DNA from 3 places in the Brachybacterium sp. GU-2 genome. Region 1 is predicted to be linked to each of the others. Evidence: riboswitches for the same ligand, from Rfam matches in the RefSeq annotation. Region 1 holds a riboswitch; each other region holds the start of a gene.
The links. A riboswitch is a leader RNA that binds a small molecule or an ion and turns the genes downstream of it on or off. The one in region 1 is predicted to bind thiamine pyrophosphate.
Positions count from the first base shown of each region.

Region 2: it holds a riboswitch for thiamine pyrophosphate, as region 1 does, so the genes downstream of both, RBL05_RS04810 (ECF transporter S component) here and RBL05_RS12375 (bifunctional hydroxymethylpyrimidine kinase/phosphomethylpyrimidine kinase) in region 1, are expected to answer to the same signal.
Region 3: it holds a riboswitch for thiamine pyrophosphate, as region 1 does, so the genes downstream of both, RBL05_RS14745 (YkoF family thiamine/hydroxymethylpyrimidine-binding protein) here and RBL05_RS12375 (bifunctional hydroxymethylpyrimidine kinase/phosphomethylpyrimidine kinase) in region 1, are expected to answer to the same signal.

Region 1 is NZ_CP133037.2:2,726,734-2,732,959, reverse strand. Features, by position in the region: gene RBL05_RS12380 (HNH endonuclease signature motif containing protein) at 1-1,519, opposite strand, end outside; TPP riboswitch at 1,829-1,921, shown strand; gene RBL05_RS12375 (bifunctional hydroxymethylpyrimidine kinase/phosphomethylpyrimidine kinase) at 1,912-3,603, shown strand; gene RBL05_RS12370 (MFS transporter) at 3,600-4,943, shown strand; gene thiM (hydroxyethylthiazole kinase) at 4,940-5,725, shown strand; gene RBL05_RS12360 (thiamine phosphate synthase) at 5,722-6,226, shown strand, end outside.
Region 2 is NZ_CP133037.2:1,034,650-1,040,875, reverse strand. Features, by position in the region: gene RBL05_RS04830 (Fpg/Nei family DNA glycosylase) at 1-254, shown strand, start outside; gene RBL05_RS04825 (GNAT family N-acetyltransferase) at 284-760, shown strand; gene RBL05_RS04820 (ankyrin repeat domain-containing protein) at 777-1,178, opposite strand; gene RBL05_RS04815 (ATP-binding cassette domain-containing protein) at 1,250-3,247, opposite strand; gene RBL05_RS04810 (ECF transporter S component) at 3,274-3,855, opposite strand; TPP riboswitch at 3,903-4,008, opposite strand; gene RBL05_RS04805 (hypothetical protein) at 4,040-4,606, opposite strand; gene RBL05_RS04800 (M13 family metallopeptidase) at 4,603-6,226, opposite strand, start outside.
Region 3 is NZ_CP133037.2:3,206,056-3,212,281, reverse strand. Features, by position in the region: gene RBL05_RS14755 (ATP-binding cassette domain-containing protein) at 1-1,881, opposite strand, end outside; gene RBL05_RS14750 (ECF transporter S component) at 1,871-2,563, opposite strand; gene RBL05_RS14745 (YkoF family thiamine/hydroxymethylpyrimidine-binding protein) at 2,560-3,327, opposite strand; TPP riboswitch at 3,365-3,473, opposite strand; gene RBL05_RS14740 (protein-L-isoaspartate O-methyltransferase family protein) at 3,524-4,132, opposite strand; gene RBL05_RS14735 (MBL fold metallo-hydrolase) at 4,140-4,892, opposite strand; gene purS (phosphoribosylformylglycinamidine synthase subunit PurS) at 5,109-5,378, shown strand; gene purQ (phosphoribosylformylglycinamidine synthase subunit PurQ) at 5,378-6,103, shown strand; gene RBL05_RS14720 (class I SAM-dependent methyltransferase) at 6,174-6,226, opposite strand, start outside.

The DNA of each region.
Region 1 (6,226 bases):
CGGCGTCGCCGTGGCGGCCGATCGTCCAGCGCGTGCGGCCGGGCTTTCCTGCCTGCGTGGGGAGCCGAGTGGGGTCCAGCAGGCCGTTCGTCTTGTCGAGGTGGTGCTGCCAGCACAGGAGGTGCAGGTTCTCGACCTCGGTGGCGCCGCCCTCGCCCGGGGTGCCGCGCAGGCACTCCTCGATGTGGTCGCACTCGGAGGCCCAGGAGGTGGGGCGCGTGCACCCGGGGACGGCGCACTGCCCGTTGCGGAGCCGGAGGTGCTCGAGCATCGCGGGGGTGGGGGTGACGCGGTCGGCCGGGAGCGGGAGGAAGGCGCCGCTGCTCGCGCTGGTGAGGACGCGGTGCCAGACGGTGCAGCTGCCGGCGAGGGAACGCGCCATCGAGGGCGGCAGCGGGGTGACGCCGTCGAGCATGCCGGCCTGGTCGGAGGCGCCGAGCAGGGTCAGCACGGGCACGGTGACGTTGAGGCGGAACCGCTCGGCGGGGACGGCGACCCCGTCGACGTCGAGGTCGGCGGTGTCGATCAGGGCGTAGCGCAGCCGGGTGAGCGGAAGGGCCCTGCCGGTCCCGAGGACGACGCCGTCGGGGTCGTGCGGGATCGGGGTGCCGTCGCGGAGCGCCGCACGCTGCGCCGCCTGGACGGCGCGGGCGGACTCGTCGATCGACTTCCACCGGGCGAGGATCTCGGGGATCGGGCCCGTGATCCTCAGGGTCCCGGTGCCGGCCTCCGCGCCGGGAAGCAGCTCGACGGTGCGCTCGAGCGCGGCGACGGGATCGGGACGGCTCTCGCGCTCGGCGAGATGCTCGATGAGGGCGCGCAGGAGCGTGAAGAATCGTTCCGGGCTGATATCCGTGGACCATGTCGAGATCACGGCATCGAGATGCCTCCTGGAGGATTCGGAGAGCTTCTGCGAGGTCTTCAGCATCTTCTGGAACCAGGCCGACGGCATGCTTCCGGATTCGAGGTTCTCGAGGGTGCGCGGGAAATGGTTCACGGCCTGGTACGCGTCGCGCAGTCGCCAGCTCGCGGCACTGCGAGTGACCCGGAGGCCGAGTGCGGCGCAGAGCGTCTCGACCTCGTCGAGCTCGCAGGCATCCTCGTACTCGCCCTCGAACTCGTGCAGGGCGGCGAGAGCGCGGTACTGCGCAGCGAGCGCGAGGGCAGTGGCGCGCTCCGCACCCCACACGCGCTGCGCGGCCTCGCTCAGGGCGGGGTCGTCGGCGCAGCCGCCGAGATCGGGCAGCGCGTCACGAGTACGAGCCTGGCGTGCGCCGACCCGGCGGAAACGTGCAGGAAGCGCCGCGATCAGGGCATCGTCGGCGGGGTCCGGGGAGGTGGTGGCAGGGGCCGACGGCGATGCCGTCACCGCCGACGACGAGGCGAGAACCGAGGGCAGGGCGACCTCCAGTGCGGAGGTATCTGGTGCGGCGGCATCCGACCGCTCGGAACGCACCGCGTCGCGTGCGTCGTCGGCGATCTCATCGCCCGACGGATGCTCCGGCTGCGTAATGCTCATCGGCCCCTCCTTCCCCTCCGCGTCGGCGACGCATCGGTGCACCGCCCCTTTCGACCCGACCCCTTCACAGTAGTGACCGACACGGATGGAGGAAAGGTCCGGGAGGAATATGTGGATAACTTTCTGATCGAGTGGCGCATCTCGACCGCTATACGCCCCTCCATCCACACCTTCCCTCCACAGAACCCCCTTTTCCACAATGTCATCCACCGGTTCTCGAGGGGTTCGCATCGTCTGTCGGACCCCTGCGGTAGAGGGGCATCGGCTCCGGACGTCCCGGCCCTCCCCCACCGTTTGGCCTAGACTCGGCCACTGGACACGGGGTGCGCCCGAGGCGCTGAGATCACACCCGTGGAACCTGATCTAGTTCGTACTAGCGAAGGGATGTCCGCATGAGCTCGGATCCTTGCACCCTCTTTCCCGCTGCCCTCCCCCGCGTCGCCGCGCCGGGTCGACTCGCACCCGACCGCCCCGCACCGTCGGCCCCGCGCGTGCTCTCGATCGCGGGCACGGACCCGACGGGAGGCGCCGGCACCGCGGCGGACCTCAAGTCGATCGCCGCCGCGGGCGGCTTCGGCATGGCGGCGGTGACCGTGGTCGTCGCGCAGAACACCCACGGAGTGAGCGACATCCACGTCCCTCCTGCGGAGTTCCTCGCCGAGCAGCTCCGCGCGGTCTCCGACGACGTCGAGCTCGAGGCGGTCAAGACCGGCATGCTCGGCACCGCCGAGATCATCGAGGCCGTCCATACCTGGCTCTCCGCCCATCCGCCGCGAGTGCTCGTGGTCGACCCGGTGATGGTCGCGACCAGCGGCGACAGGCTGCTGGAGCCCGAGGCGGAGCAGGCGATGATCCGCTTCTGCTCCCTCGCCACCGTGGTCACCCCGAACATCGACGAGCTCGCCGTCCTCACCGGCGAGCCCCGCGCGCACGCCGAGGACGAGGCCCTCGCCCAAGCCGCCCGCTGGTCGGAGGCGACCGGCGTCGCGGTCGTGGTGAAGACCGGACACCTCGACAGCCGTGCGGTCACCAACACCTGGATCGGGGCCGACGGGACCCGCCACCGGGTGCACTCCACGCGGGTGGACACGACGAGCACGCACGGCACCGGCTGCTCCCTCGCGGCGGCGCTCGCGACCCGCCTCGGCGCCGGCGAGGACCCGGCCACGGCGCTCGCCTGGGTCACCGACTGGCTGCACGAGGCGATCGCGCACGGCGCGGCACTGCAGGTAGGGAGCGGGAACGGTCCCGTCGACCATGCGCACCGGGCACGGCGCCTCGCGGCGGCGGGATCGGCCGCGCCGTGGGTGGCAGCGGGCGCGGTGCCGGAGCGGTGGGAGCAACCGTCGCAGCTCGCCGCCCTGGTCACGGCCGACGGCCCCGCCGCCTCCGTCCCGCCCGTCGGCCCATGGACCGAGGCGCTGTGGGCGGCCGGGGCGCCGCTCGCCGGCGCGATCGAGGACTCCGGCTTCGTGGCGGCGCTCGTGGACGGGAGCCTGCCCGAGGGGCAGTTCTCGTTCTACCTCGCCCAGGACGCCCACTACCTGCAGCGCTACTCCCGCGCCCTCGCGACCCTGGCCGAGATCTCGGAAGCCCCTGCCGCGCGGGAGTTCTGGTCGGACTCCTCCCGGCACTGTGTGGACACCGAGCTCGAGCTGCACCGCGCCTGGCTCGCGGCCCGCCCCGACGCGGCGGAGGTGGCCGTCAGCCCGGTGACCAGCGCGTACACCGACTTCCTGCTCGCCCGGGCGCTCGGCGACCCGACGGCCGTCGGGGCGGCCGCGGCGCTGCCCTGCTTCTGGCTGTACGCGCAGGTCGGGGCGAGCCTGCCCGAGGTCCCGGACGAGCACCCCTACGCGGGGTGGCTCCTGACCTACCGCGACCCCACCTTCGTGGAGGGGGTGCGCGGGGCGCTCGGCGTCGTCGAGCGCGAGCTCGAGGGCGCCGACCCGGAGGTGCGGGCCGAGGCGGCCCGCGCCTTCCTCCTCGCCTGCCGCCACGAGCTGGAGTTCTTCGAACAGGCACGACGTGTGGACGCCGCCGCCTTCTCCCCGGCTCCGGCCCTCGCGGGGGCGACCCGATGACCGCCGCCTCGATCCCCGCGACCGGCACCCGCGCCCTGCCGCCCGAGGGCCGGGCCGCGCTGCGCGCCGGCGTGGTCGGAAACTTCATCGACAACATCCATGTGTTCCTGCCGGTCACGGCGCTGGCCCCGGCGATGCTCGTGATCGCGGGCCCGTCGGCGACCGCGTCGGCGGCGGCGCTGATCATCGTCGCGATGCTGCTGGGCCGGCCTGTCGGCGGGGTGGTGTTCGGGCGGATCGCGGACCGCATGGGGCGCACCCGCACCACCCGTCTTGCGATCGCGGGCACCGCGGCGTGCGCGCTCGCGATCGCCCTCGTCCCCACCCACCAGGTGCTCGGCCCGGGCACGGTCGCGCTGATCCTGGCGCTGCGCTTCCTCGGCGGGATCTTCGTGGCCGGCGAGTACTCGGCCGCGATCCCGCTGGCGATGGAGTGGTCGCGGCCGGGGCGGCGCGGACTGATGAGCGGGCTGATCCTCTCGATGGCGCCGTGGGCGCAGGCCACGATCGCCTTCGCCGTCGCGGCGCTGCTGGCGATGCTGGGACCGGAGCAGTACGCGGTCTGGGGCTGGCGGGCGCTGTTCGTCGCGGGCGCGGCGCTGTCGATCTCGATGATGCTCTACTACCGGCGGCACGTGGTCGATGCGCCGCAGGCCCGGCGAGCACCGGCGTCGGCCGCCCCGTCGGCCCCGCGACCGGGCCTCCGCAGCCTGCTCACCGGACGGTGGGCGTCCGCGTTCTGGGCGGCGTTCGTGCTGATGACGGGGCTGTGGCTGCTCACCGACTCGACCGTGCTGCTGCTGACGGCCCGGCTGTCCACCGACTCGCCGATCGCCCCGGAGGCGGTGCCGCTGGTGATGGGCGCGGCCTCGATCGCGCAGGCCCTCGTGATGGTGCTCGCGGGGCACCTCTCGAGCCTGGTCGGGAGGCGCCTCCTGTTCGTGGTGTGGGGCGCCGTCGCGGGGCTCGTCGGCCCGGTGCTGTGGTGGGCGGCGGTCACCGCGCCGACCCTCGCCGTCGCGGCGCTGCTCGCCGCGCTGCTGCAGGTCGCGACGGTCTCCGCCTACGGTCCGATCGCCTCCTATCTCTCCGAGCGGTTCCCCACCGCGATCCGCTCGACCGGCTACGGCTCCGCCTACAGCCTCTCCCTCGTGCTGCCGGCGCTGTACCCGTTCTACGTGCCGGCGCTCGAGCCGCTGCTCGGCCGGCACACGACGGTGATGGGGATGGTCGCGCTCGGCGGGCTGCTCGTGGTGGTCGGGGCGCTGCTCGGCCCGCGGCTCTCCCCGCGCGAGATCGACGCGGACCTCGACACGGTCGCCGAGCGGAGCACGCGATGAGCCCCGCCGATGACCGGGATCTCGCCCGCGCCCTGCCCGTCCTGGCGGCGGTGCGGGAGGCGGCGCCGCTGGTCCACTGCCTCACCGCGACCGTTTCGATGCAGCTGGTGGCCGACGGGCTGCTCGCCGCCGGGGCGCGGCCGATGATGACCGAGACCGTCGTCGAGGCGCCCGTCGTCTCGACCGTCGCGGACGCGCTGCTGATCAACCTCGGCACCCTCTCGACCGACGCGATGGACGGCATCCCCGCCACCGTCGCGGTCGCGCGGGAGGACGGCCGGCCGTGGGTGCTGGACCCGACGGCTATCGGGATCGCCCCGGTCCGCACCCCGCTCGCGCGGCGGCTGATCGAGCAGCGGCCGACGGCGGTGCGGGGCAACGCCTCCGAAGTCCTGTCCCTGGTGGGCGAAGCGGGAGGCGGGCGGGGCGCGGACTCGACCGCCGCCGCGGAGTCCGCCTCCGGCGCCGCCGCCGAGGTCGCCCGCCGCACCGGCGGGGCCGTCGCCGTCTCCGGCGCAGTGGATCTGGTGCTGGATGCGAGCCGCGAGGCCCGGCTCGCCCGCGGCTCCGCGCTGCTGCCGCGCGTGACCGGGACGGGCTGCCTGCTGGGTGCGCTGACCGCCGCCTGCACCGCCGTCTGGGAGGATCCCTTCGAGGCCGCGCTCGCCGCGACCACCTGGATGGCTCTGGCCGGGGAGCGCGCCGCGTCGCGCGCGACCGGACCCGGCAGCTTCCGCATGCACCTGCTCGACGCCCTCGACGAGATCGGAGACCTCCCGTGAACGCCCGCCCCCTCGACCTGCGCTGCTATCTCGTCACCTCCGGTACGGGCCCGCGCACCGTCGAGGTCGCCGCCGAGGTCGCGGCGGCCGGGGCCGGGGTCGTGCAGGTGCGGGCGAAGGAGGCGAGCACGCGGGAGCTGCTCGAGCTCGTCCTCGCCGTCGCCGAGGCCGTTCGCACGGCGAATCCCACGACGCGGGTGCTGGTCGACGATCGGGCCGACGTCGCCGCGGCGGCCCGGGCCCGCGGGGCGCACGTGCACGGGGTGCACCTCGGCCAGGACGACCTGCCCGTCCCCGACGCCCGCGCCCTGCTCGGCCACGACGCGGTCATCGGGCTGACCACGGGCACGCTCGACCTGGTCCGCGACTCGGCCGACGTCGCCTTCGACCTCGACTATCTCGGCGCCGGGCCGTTCCGCCGCACCCCCACGAAGGACTCCGGCCGGGAGCCGCTGGGGGTGGACGGCTATCCGGCGCTGGTGCGCGCGACGATGCTGCCGA
Region 2 (6,226 bases), 1.7 Mb from region 1:
AGGCGCGGATCGTCGAACGCTCCCGCGGCACCCGCCAGAACGGGGACGAGGACCCGGACGTGGTGCCGCGCGAGGAGTCCTTCTACGTCTATCACCGCCAGACCCTGCCCTGCCGGCTGTGCGGGACGACGGTGCGCTCGGGGGAGATCGCCGCGCGCACGGTGTTCTGGTGCCCGCGCTGCCAGCGGGTTCGCAGCCGGCGCGCGGGATGGACCCGCGAGCACCCCGCCGCGCCCTGGGCGCTCGCGCGGTGATCGGTGACGACGGCAGTACCCTGACGCCCATGCCCGACCAGCCCGTCGCCCCGCCCGACCTGCACCGCGCCGTCCTCGACGACCTCTCCGCCCGCACCCTGTACCGCCTGGCGACGCTCCGCCAGGACGTGTTCACGATGGAGCAGGGCGCGAGCGACGCGGACCTCGACGGGCGCGAGCTCGAGCCGACCACGGAGCTGCTGTGGCTCGAGGAGGAGGGCGCGCCGATTGCGCACCTGCGCCTGCTGCGGGAGACGGACGGCACGCTCCGCATCGGCCGCGTCGCGGTGCGCGCGGACCGACGCCGCGGCGGCCACGGCCGGCGCCTCATGGTCGCGGCGCTCGAACGGGCCCGGGAGCTCGATCCAGGCGCCGAGGTGCACCTCGACGCCCAGGCATATCTCGAGATGTGGTACGCCTCGATGGGTTTCGAGACGGTGAGCGACGTGTTCCTCGAGGCCGGGATCGAGCACGTCGCGATGGTGCTCCGCCCCGCGAGCACCTGAGCCCGGCCCCGTCGGCTCAGGCGCGGCGCGCCTCGATCAGCTCCACGATCTCGGCCCGCTCGAAGTAGCGTGCCGTCGCCAGGCCGCTCGGCTCGCCGAGGTCCGGATCCGCCCCGGCCTCGAGCAGCGCCCTCGCCACCTCGGTGAAGCCCTTGAAGGCGGCGCCCGCGAGCGGGGACTGGCCGCGGTCGTTCATCAGGTCCACATCGGCGCCGCGGGCGGCGAGCTCGCTCACCAGCGCGGCATGACCGTGATAGGCGGCCAGCATGAGCGGGGAGTTCCCGGCGGCGTCGCGCAGGTTCGCCGGCGCGCCGTGGTCGAGGAAGGCGCGCACGGTCTCGGCGTCGCCCTTCCGGGCGGCGTCGAGCAGGGCGTTGGCGAGCTCGATGAGTTCGGGATCCAGGGAGTCGTCGGTCATCGCCCCAGCGTATTACGCAGCACCGACGAGCATCTCCGCCAGCAGCGGCCACACCAGCAGCCCCGCCGCGATCACGACCCCCAGCAGGTCCGCGGGACCGACGGGGCTCGGCGCCGCCCAGGTGCGGTGCGTCGCGGTCGCGAAGCCGCGGGAGTCCATCGCCAGAGCCTGCTGCTCGGCGCCACGCAGCGTGTCCACGAGCAGGGCGAGGGTGGCGCCCGCGAGCACCCGGGGGAGCGGGGACCGCCGAAGCCGCGGCGAGTGCGGGCCTCGAGGATCGCCGCCCACTGCCGCCCCAGATGCCCCACCCGCACCAGCGCGATCACGGAGGCGGCGACAGGCCGTCCGGGCAGGTGCAGGCGCTGGCCGAGCGCGTCCCCGAGCGGGGTCGGGCGCACGGAGGCGAGGGCCAGCACCCCGGGGGCGACGAAAGCGGTGATCCGCGCGGCCTCCTTCAGGCCGACGAGCCATGCCTCCCCGGACAGCGGCGGCGCCTCGCCCAGCAGCGCCGTGGTCCAGGCGAGCCCCGCCGCAGAGAGCACGATCGGGAGCAGGCGCAGGGCCGCGCCGCGCAGGCTCCGCACCGCCAGCGGGGCGAGCAGCACGGTCGGGGCGAGGGCGAGCAGCCCGCCCTGCCAGCTCTGCACGGCGAAGGAGCCGATCGCGGCGAGGATCCCGATCAGGCTCAGCGTCAGCGGGTTCAGCGCGTCGGCCGGGACCCGGCGGAGCGAGGGCGTGGGGACCGCGCCCGGCGCCGGGGCGGGCAGGTCATGGCGCGCGTCGGCCGCGGCGACGAGGAGCTCGTCGTGGCTCGCGACGAGCACCGCCGTGCCGCGGGCCCTCGCCTCGCGCAGCAGCTCCAGCACCTCGCGGCGCCGCCGGGCGTCCAGGCCCACGGTCGGCTCGTCGAGCACGAGCAGGCCGGGGCGCTGGGCGAGGGCTGCGACGATCGCGAGACGGCGCTGTTCGCCGCCGGAGAGGCGGTGGGGGTGGGCGCCGGCGAGCGGGGCGAGGCCCGCCCGCTGAAGGAGCTCGTCCGCGAGGTCCTCGTCCGTGGCCCAGGGGGAGGCGAGGACCTCCTCCCGCACGGTCGTCGCGACGAAGGAGTGCTCGGGGTCCTGCGGGACGAGGGCGATCCGGGAGGGCTCGGGGCGGGTCACGGTGCCCGCGCCAGGCTCCGCCGCGCCGAGGAGCACGCGCAGCAGGGAGGTCTTGCCCGCACCGGAGGGGCCGGTCAGCACGGTCAGCCGCCCGGAGCGCAGCTCGAGGTCCTGCGGCGCGGTGAGCCCCCGGGCGGGCACGGTGACGCCGTGCAGCGCGGCGACGGCCTCGCCGGGTTCGGCCGGTCCCGGCGCCTCCTCGGCGGCGGTCCCCTCCTCGAGCACTCCCGCCTCGATCAGCACCTCCCGCTGCCGGGAGAGCAGCTCGCCCGGTGCTCCGTCGGCGAGCACCCGGGCGCGAGGGCCGAGCACGATCAGCCGGTCCACGTGCGGCAGCCAGGGCCCGATACGGTGCTCGGAGACGACGAGGGTGCGGCCGCCCGCGACCGTCAGGATCGCCTCTCGCACCTCCTCGGCCGTCGGCGCATCGAGCATGGAGGTCGGCTCGTCCAGGAGCAGCAGGTCGGGGCGCAGGGCCAGCGCACCGGCGAGCGCGATCCGCTGCTGCTGACCGCCCGAGGCGTCCAACGGCGCCCGCTCGGGGTCGAGGTCGACGCGCGCCGCCTCGAGCGCCCGGGCGGCGCGCTCGGTGAGCTCCGGCCGGGGCAGGCCCGCGTTCTCCGGTCCGAAGGCGGCGTCGCGGGCGATGGTCGCGCCGACGAGGGCGTGCACCGGGTTCTGCAGCAGCAGGCCCCGCTCCCCGGGCCGGGAGGGGGCGGGGACGAGCCCCTCGCCGTCCCCATCCTCGGGGTCCAGCAGCCCGGCCAGCGCCCGCAGCACGGTCGACTTCCCGCTGCCGCTCGCCCCGGCCAGCAGCACTCGCTGCCCGGGCGGGATCTCGAGGTCGAGTCCCTCGATGGTCGGCTCGCGCCGGGTCAGCGGCCGCCAGCGCAGCCCGTCGACGTGCACGGACGCCGCCGGGACGGTCCCGGTGCTCAGGCCTCCACCGCGCGGGCCGCCTCCCGGCCCGAGGCCAGGGAGTCCACCGCGCCGGTCGCGATCAGCGCCCGGCTCGCCGCCCAGCCCAGCACCCCGCACAGCAGCGCCCCCGAGAGCAGGAAGAAGGCGAGCATCGTGCCGGAGAAGGCCCAGCTCATCTCCTGGTAGTAGGCGACCTTCTCCCATCCCCATTCGAGCAAGGCCGAGAGCACGCCGCCGAGCACCGCCACGGGCAGGGTGAAGCGCCGGTAGCGGGTGAGCAGGAAGGCGAGCTCGACCCCACCGCCCTGCATGAGACCGGACACGGCGGTGCCCCAGCCCCACTGGCTGCCCAGCAGCATCGAGAGCACGGCGGCGACCATCTCCGCGAGCAGGGCGGCGCCGGGCTTGCGCACCAGCAGCGCGGCGAGCACGGCCGGCAGGAACCAGATCCCCGCCAGCAGCCCCTCGGCAGGCTTGAACGCCGCGGTCAGCGGGCCGATCAGGGTGTAGAGCTGGCCGTAGCCGAGGAAGGCGACCCCGAAGGCCGCCCCGATCAGCACGGTCGCCAGCAGATCGACGGTGCGATAACGGGTCATCACGTCTCCTCCCAAGTCCTGGAAGGGGCGCGGAGCACCGGCGGTGCTCCACGGAAATCCCGACTCCCTACGCCGGTGCGAGCCGGATCAGGTTCGAGGGTCTGCGCCGTCGGCGCACTCTCAGCACCGCACGGTGCTCCCCTGTCAGTGGATGACGAGCAGACAGTCTAGCCCAGGAGCACGCTCAGCGGCGGGCACGGATGGCCTGGTCGATCGCATCGGCGGCCGCCTGGGGGTCGACGGGGGAGAGGATGTAGCAGGTGTCCTTCGTCCCGATGATCTCCACGGTCGTGCCCGGCCGGGTGACCAGCATCCGGTAGGGCCGCTGCTGCTCGGCGACGGTGAAGATCTTCCGCGCGCCGACGGGGGTGAGCTCCTCGGGCTTCGGGGTCATCGCCCTCCCGCGCCGCCAGCCGTAGCCGCCGAGGGCGGCGCCCACGGTGCCGGAGGGGATCTCCCGCAGCTGCACGGTGCGGAAGTCCTCGACCGGCCAGGTGGGACGGGGGAGGAACCCGCCGAGGCTCACGGTGATCCCGCGCTCGTCGACCACGAAGCGGGTGGCCTGGGCCATCCACGTCCACAGCGCCAGCAGCGCGAAGGCGGCGAGCACCGCGATCGCGCCCGGCGCCGAGCCGCGCTGCAGCAGCAGGCCCGACACGATCAGGCCCGCCACCACCGTGACGACGACGCGGGTCCAGCCCACGGAGGAGGGCACCGTCCGCCCGACGTGGAAGGGCGGATCGGGCCTCACCAGATGCTCACCCGGTCCTCGGGGGCGCGGTACATGCCGTCGCCCTCGCGCACGTCGAAGGCCTCGTGGAACTCGTCGAGGTGCCCGGCGACCGTGTTGCAGCGGAACTCCATCGGCGCATGCGGGTCCACGGCGAGGCGGCGGATCGCCTCCTGGGGCCGGTTCCGGCCCCGCCACACGGTCGCCCAGGACCAGAACACGCGCTGCAGGCCGGTGAGTCCGTCGAGCTCGGCCGCGGCCTCCTCCTCGGAGCGGCTGGCGAGATAGGCCTTCACCGCGATGGAGAGCCCGCCGAGGTCGCCGATGTTCTCGCCGATGGTGAGGGCGCCGTTGACGCGGTGGGAGTCGTCGAGCTCGCGCGGGGAGAGCTCCGAGTACTGCGCGATGAGACGGGCGGCGCGGGCGTCGAAGGCCTCGCGGTCCTCCTCCGTCCACCAGGAGACGAGGTTGCCGTCCCCGTCGTACTTCGAGCCCTGGTCGTCGAAGCCGTGGCCGACCTCGTGGCCGATCACCGCGCCGATCCCGCCGAAGTTCACGGCGTCGTCGGCTTCCGCGTCGAAGAACGGGGGCTGGAGGATCGCGGCGGGGAAGACGATCTCGTTCCGGCCGGGGTTGTAGTAGGCGTTGACCGTCTGCGGGGTCATGTGCCACTCGGTCTCGTCCATCGGCCCGCCGACCTTCGAGAACTCGAAGTCCGCCTCGAAGCGGCGGGAGGCGCGGACGGTCGCGACGAGGTCGCCGGGGACGAGCTCGAGGCCGTCGTAGTCGCGCCACTTCTCGGGGTACCCGATCTTCGGGGTGAACCTCTCGAGCTTCGCGAGCGCCTTCTCGCGGGTGGCCGGGGTCATCCAGTCCAACGAGCTGATCGAGTCGCGGTAGGCGTCCATCAGTGCGTCGACCAGCGCGGTCATCCGTTCCTTGTGGGCGGCGGGGAAGTGGCGGGCGACGTACTCGCGGCCGACGGCGAAGCCGACCGCGCCCTCGACCAGGGCCACGCCCCGCTTCCACCGCTCCTTCAGCTCCTCCGCGCCGGAGAGGACGCGGCCGGAGAAGTCGAAGTCCTCCTCGACCAGCGCGGCGGGGAGATAGGGGGCGTAGGAGGAGACGGTGTGCAGGGCGAGCCAGGTGCGGAGCACGGCGAGGTCCTCCCCGGCCAGCAGCTCCGCGGCGGCGGAGACGAACTCGGGCTGGCCGACGGAGACCACGTCGAAGGCCGCGGCCGGCGCGCCGGTGCCCTCGATGTACGCGTCCCAGGGGAAGGCGGGGGCGAGCTCGCGGCGCTGCGCGGCGTCCATGGGGTTGTCGGACTTCTCCCGGTCGCGCAGGCGGACCACGTCGACGTGGCAGGCGGCGAGCCGGGTCTCGAAGTCGAGCACGGCGCGGGCGAGCTCCTCGGGGCCGCCGACGGCGAGCCCGGCACGGCCGGGCAGCTCGGCGAGGCGGGCGAGGTTCGCCAGGTGCGCGGCATAGGCCTCGCGGGTCTCGGCGTGGTGCTCCTCGCGGTAGTAGGACTCGTCGGGCAGGCCGAGGCCTCCCTGATGGATCTTGACCTGGTACTGGGAGGAGTCGTGGTCGTCGGTCCACACATAGGCGAGCACCGCCGAGGCCCCCGAGTCGGGC
Region 3 (6,226 bases), 480 kb from region 1:
CGCGGAGCGCGGCCGCTCGGAGCACGGGGTTCCTGCCCCCGACGAGCGCTCGGAGCGCGTGGTTCCCATCCCCGGGGTGAGCGAGCCGTCGGTGCGCGCAGGGGCCGATGAGCCCTCCCTCTCGGTCTCTGTGTCCTCGCGGAGATGCGGGCCCGATCGGCCTGCGACCCGCAGCCCGGCCCGGCGCAGCAGCGCGTTATCCGCAAGCAGCGCGGCCGGGGCGAGGGGGCCGACGAGCCGTCCGTCCGCGATCACCACGACCTCGTCCGCGACCTCGAGGCTCCGCAGGTCGTGGGTGGTCATGACCACGCCGCGTCCCGCATCGGCCGCCTCCCGCAGGAGGGCGAGGACGGCCTCGTGCGCGGCGCGGTCCAGGCCGTAGCCGGGCTCGTCGGCCAGGAGCACCGGGCGGTCGGCGAGCAGCATCGCGCCGAGGGAGAGGCGGCGCTGCTGCCCGCCGGAGAGGCGGTAGGGGCTCTGCGACGCGTGGTCGGCGAGGTCGAGGCGCTCGAGCATCGCGCCCCGCACGTCGTGCGAGGCCCCGCTCGCGGAGAGCTCGTCCTCGACGGTGTCGGCGACGAACTGGGACTCGGGCCGCTGGAGGACGAGGCCCGCCGCCGCGCCCTCGAGCGTCCCGGCACGCAGGGGGTCCAGTCGGGAGAGGGCGCCGAGGAGCGTGGACTTCCCGGCGCCGTTGCGGCCGACGACCGCGAGCAGACTCCCGGCGCGGATCTCGAGGTCCGCGCCGGCGAGCACGGCACCCTCGCCCCGACCCGACGGGCCGGGCGGGCCGAGGGTCGCGTCCCGGAGATGCAGCAGCACCTCCGAGCGAGGTGTCGCGGACGCCGAGGGCACGAAGGCGGCGGATCCAGCCGGTTCAGCAGATCCAGCGGGCTCGGCCGGCCACGACCCGCCGATCCGCTCCTCGATCTCGCGCGGCAGCCAGCACCCCTGCTCCCGCAGGGCGCGTCCGTGGGCGGTGAGCACCTCCCGCGTCGGCCCGTCGGCGAGCACCCGGCCGGAGCGATCCAGCGCCACGGTCCGCGCGGGGAGCCCGTCCAGGCCCCGCTCCCCCGCCCATTCGTCGAGACGGTGCTCGACCAGCAGCAGCGCGCAGCCGGTCTGATCCGTCGCGGCGTCGACGGCGCCCCGCACCGCGGCCACGCCCTCGGCGTCGAGCATGGCGGTGGGCTCGTCGAGCAGGAGCAGACGGGGCCGCGCGGCGATCGCGGCGGCGAGCGAGGCCCGCTGCAGCTGCCCGCCGGAGAGCGTCGCGGCGGAGCGGTGCGCGAGCTCGCCCACGCCCATCGCGCTGAGCACCTCGTGGACCCGCGGCCCGATCCGCTCCGGAGGCGTGCAGGCGCTCTCGAGCGGGAGCGCGACGTCGTCGGCGATCAGCGGGAGGCAGACCCCGTCGACCGGGTCCTGGCCGAGATGGCCGAGCACGGGTGCGGTCGCGAGGACCCCGCCCGCCACCGGGTCGATCACGCCCGCACCCTCGGCGACGCCATCGGCCGCACCGCCGGCCGTGCCGTCGTCCGGACCTCCGGCCGTGCCTCCGGACATGCCGTCGGCCGGGTCCCCGGCCGTGCCGTCGAACAGACGCACCGTTCCGGTGACCCGACCGCGCTGATGGGACGGGATCGCCCCGGCGAGCACCCGCAGCAGGGTCGACTTGCCCGAGCCGGACGGTCCCAGCAGCAGCACCTGCTCGCCCGCACGGATCTCCCCGCTCCAGGGGCCGACACCGGCCCCCGAGGGCAGCACCGCCTCGAGCCCCTCGGCCACCAGCACCCGGGGGTCGCCGGCGGGAGCCGGTGCCAGGACCGGGCCCTGCTCCTGCTCCGGGGCCGCTCCCGCAGCGTGCGCCTCAGCGGACACGGCGCTCGGGGATCGGTGCCGCGTCCGCGGCGCCGATCGCGAAGTCGGCGAGCACGCCGGTGCGCTCGAGCGCGCGGACGATCACCTTCGCCAGCAGTCCGCCGAGCACGATCCCGGACAGCACCTGCACGCCGAGCCGGAGCGCGAGCAGGTCCTGGCCGTACCAGCCCATCCGGTACGCGGTCCAGAAGAACACCAGACCCGCGCCGAGCGCGCCGGAGGCGGCGAACACGCCCCAGCCGAAGCGGCGATAGCGGGCCAGGGCGAAGGGCAGCTCGGAGCCGATCCCCTGCAGCGCCGCGGAGAGCAGCAGCAGGGGGCCGACGGGGCTGCCGAGGAAGACCACCTCGATGATCGCGGCGAGCATCTCGGCGAGGATCCCCACGCCCGGGCGGCGCAGGATCGCGATCGCGACCGGCGCCACCAGCAGCCAGGAGCCGAACACGAGGTGCTGGGCGAGGTCCCCGGCCGGGCCCATCGCGATCGCCAGGCCGTTCCAGGCCTGCACGAACACCCAGTACAGGAACCCGAACACGACGCCGAGCACCACCACGAGCACGAGCTCGCGCAGGCTCAGCGGGGTGCGGCGACGGGACGTGCCGGCAGAGGCGGTCGCGCCGACGTCGGCGGGCGCCTCGGCGGACTCGTGCGCGGGCGCGGCGGTGCCGTGCTCCTCGGTCATCGCGCATCCTCCCGGCCCTCGTCGTCGGCGCCCGGTGCGTCGGCGCCCGCCGCGAGCTCCCGCACCTCGTGCGAGGGGCTGTTCAGCGAGAGGGTGAGGTGGCTGGTGACGTGCTGGACGCCGCGGCCGACGAGCAGCCAGCCGGCGAGCGCGGTCGCGATCACGTCGCCGGCGTCGCCCTCGAGCCGGGTGACGAAGTGCTCGGAGCCGCGGAAGGTGCCGAGGTCCTTCGCATGCTCGATCGCGGCGTAGATGTCGCGCATGTGATCGGGGGCGGTGCCGTCGACGGCGACCTCGTCGGCCAGCGGGTACAGGGCCCACTCGGCGCTCGCGAAGCGACCGGTGCGGCGCGGCTGCGGCACCTCGGTCGCGCGGGGGCCCGCGCCGCCGGGCAGCTCGCAGGCCACCTCGCCGGGGCAGCCGCGCGAGAGGAGCACGGAGAGGGTCGCGTGGTGACCGGTGCGGGCGAGGGCCTCGGCCAGGTCGATCAGGGCGCGCTGGAGGTGGGTCTCGTGGCCGCCGAGATAGGTCGAGACGTCCCCGGTCTCGTGCACGAGGCCGGTGAGGTCCAGCCGGGAGAGCGCATCGGTGAGGATCCTGGCGTAGTCCTCGCTCATCACGGCGGCGGTGACGCGGGCGCCGACGCCGAAGCCGAGCGGGGTCGCGGTCGGGTCGTCGACGGCTGCGGCAGACTCGGCGGACACGCCGGGCGTCCAGGCGGCGTCCTCGGTCGCGGAGGAGGTGCGGGCGGGCGATGAGGTCACGGTCCATGCCTTTCGTACGGGCACGGGCGCGCGGCGACGATCGCTCGGCGGAGCTCCCTGCGCCGGCATGATCCGGATCAGGTTCTACGGTCGGAGTTCGAGTACTCCCTCTCAGCCCGGCCTACCGGACTCCCGTGCACGCCCCACACCCTACCGGTCCCCGCCCGGCGCACGCCCCTCGTGTCCAGCGCTGCTGTCAGCGGGTCGTCGGCGGATCCTCGACGAGGGGGACGAAGAGATAGGCGCCGTGCTCGCTCACGGTGACCCCCTCGCCGTGACGCTCCAGGCGCAGCATCCGCTCGCGCACGGGGATCACCATGACGCCGCCGTCCGCGAGCTGCGCGACGAGGCTCTCCGGCACGGCGTCGGCCTGCGCGGAGACGAGGATCCGGTCGTACGGCGCGTCCTGCGGCGCGCCGAGCACGCCGGGGTGCGCGAGACGGATCTCGGCATCGGCCGTCCCCGCGTCCGCTGTCCCGGCGAGCGCGGCCCGGGCCGGGCCGATCAGCTCGGCGCGCCGCTCGACGCCGATCACCCTCCCCTCCGGTCCGCACAGCCGGGCCAGCAGCGCCGTCGTCCACCCCGATCCCGCGCCGAGGTCGAGCACTCGCTGCCCCGGTCGCACGTCGAGCAGGGAGAGCATGTTCCGCACCGTCGTGGGCTGGGAGTTCGTCTGGTCGTGACCGATCGGCAGGGGCCGGTCCTCGCCGGCGAGCCCCTGCAGCTCCTCGGGGAGGAACCGTCGCCGGTCGGTCGCCGCGAGCGCCTTCTCGAGGCGGCTCTGGCTCTCGGTCCGGTGCGACATGTCGCCGTCAGCTCCGGGCGACCTCGACGACGCCGTCCTCCGGCCAGTCCCTCACCTCGGTGCCCTCGGGGGCGAGGTTCGTGGCCTGGCGCAGGTAGATCGGTCGTCCGAGGTCGCTCGCGACCGCGTCGTGGACGGGCAGGGCGAGTCGCGGGCCGACGGCGCGGAGGAACTCGATGGTCTCGGACATCTTCGACCAGGGCGCTGTGACGGCGAAGGCGAGGACGTCGATGCCGTGGAACTCGGGGACCGGCTCGAGGGAGTCCCCGGTGATGCCGAGCCGCGGCCCGTCCCCGGCGGACAGGACGATCCCGCAGTTCCCGATCCGCGGGATGTCGGGGTGGATGATCGCATGGCGTCCGCCGACGGCCTCGAGCCGCAGCGACGGGTTGTCGCCGACGGGCGTGAAGCGGTGCGCCTCCCCGGCCGCGAGCGGGATCACCCGCTCCTGCGCGACGAGGGGTCCGCCGCTCCCCTCGCCGGCGCCGTCGTCGGAGGCATCGGCGGCGGTGAGCATCCGGGCGGTCTCCGGCTCGGCGATTACCTCGGCGTCGGACGCGGCGGCGAGCACCTCGCCCAGCAGCGCGGGGTCGACGTGGTCGGGGTGCTGATGGGTGATCACCACGGCGTCGAGGCTCGCGAGCTCCTCGGCGCCCAGGCCCCGCACCGCGTCGGCGCTGAAGCCGCCCGGATCCACGAGCAGGCGTCGCCCGGCGGTCTCCACGAGCAGGCAGGAATGGACGAGGTGGCGGATCTTCATCGGGTCCTCCCGGGGATCGAGGTCGCGTGCCTCGAACCTAGTCCCCCTCGCCCGGACCGTGCCAGGGCGGAGGGGCTCGTCCGATCGGGAAGCGCCGCCGTGGGCGCCCCGTCGGCACGGCCGCGTTCCTCGGTACGATGGGATTCTCGGGCCGAGCCCGAGCACCTGCCCCGGCACGCCGCCGCGCGCGCCACACGTCCCCTCAGGAGTGCCCCCATGCCACGTGTCGTGGTCCACGTCATGCCGAAGCCGGAGATCCTCGACCCGCAGGGCAAGGCGGTCGCCGCCGCGCTGCCCCGTCTGGGCTTCGAGGGCATCGCCTCGGTGCGCCAGGGCAAGCGGTTCGAGCTCGAGGTCGAGGGCGAGGTCACCGACGAGGTGCTCGCCTCCCTGCGCGAGGCCGCCGAGACCCTGCTGTCGAACCCGGTGATCGAGGACGTCGTCTCGATCGACGTGGAGGACCCCTCTGCGAAGGGCGCGGCCTGATGCGGATCGGTGTGGTGACCTTCCCCGGCACGCTCGACGACCGCGACGCGCTGCGCGCCGTGCGGCTCGGCGGCGCCGAGCCGGTCGCGCTGTGGCACGGCGACGACTCGCTGCACGAGGTCGACGCGGTCGTGCTGCCCGGCGGCTTCTCCTACGGCGACTACCTGCGCGCGGGGGCGATCAGCCGCTTCGCCCCCGTGATGGACAAGGTGGTCGACGCCGCGAACGGCGGCATGCCCGTCCTCGGCATCTGCAACGGCTTCCAGATCCTCTGCGAGACGCATCTGCTGCCCGGCGCGATGATCAAGAACGCGCACCGCGCGTTCATCTGCCGCGACCAGCCGCTGGCCGTGGAGAACAACCGCACCGCCTGGACCTCCGGCTACGAGGCCGGCCAGGTCATCCGGGTGCCGCTGAAGAACCAGGACGGCCAGTACGTGGCCGACGAGCGCACCCTGGCCCAGCTCGAGGACGAGGGCCGTGTGGTCTTCCGCTACGCCGCCGGTGCCACCCACGGCCCGGCCGGCTTCGAGCAGAACCCCAACGGCTCGCGCCACGACATCGCGGGCGTCACCAACGCCGCGGGCAACGTCGTGGGCCTCATGCCGCACCCGGAGCACGCGGTCGAGCCCGGCTTCGGGCCCGACGAGCCCGGCGCGGGCACCCGCACCGGCACCGACGGCCTGACCATGTTCAGCTCGGTGCTGCGCAGCCTGGTGGCCTGAGCGGCGACATCGCCTCGCCGGCCCCGAGGCCCCGTCACGGCAGCCTCCTCCCCGGGAGCGGCCTGCGCTGTCAGGCCCTGACCGCGCTCAGCACCGTGAAGCGGCGGTCGCGGGCGCGCTGGC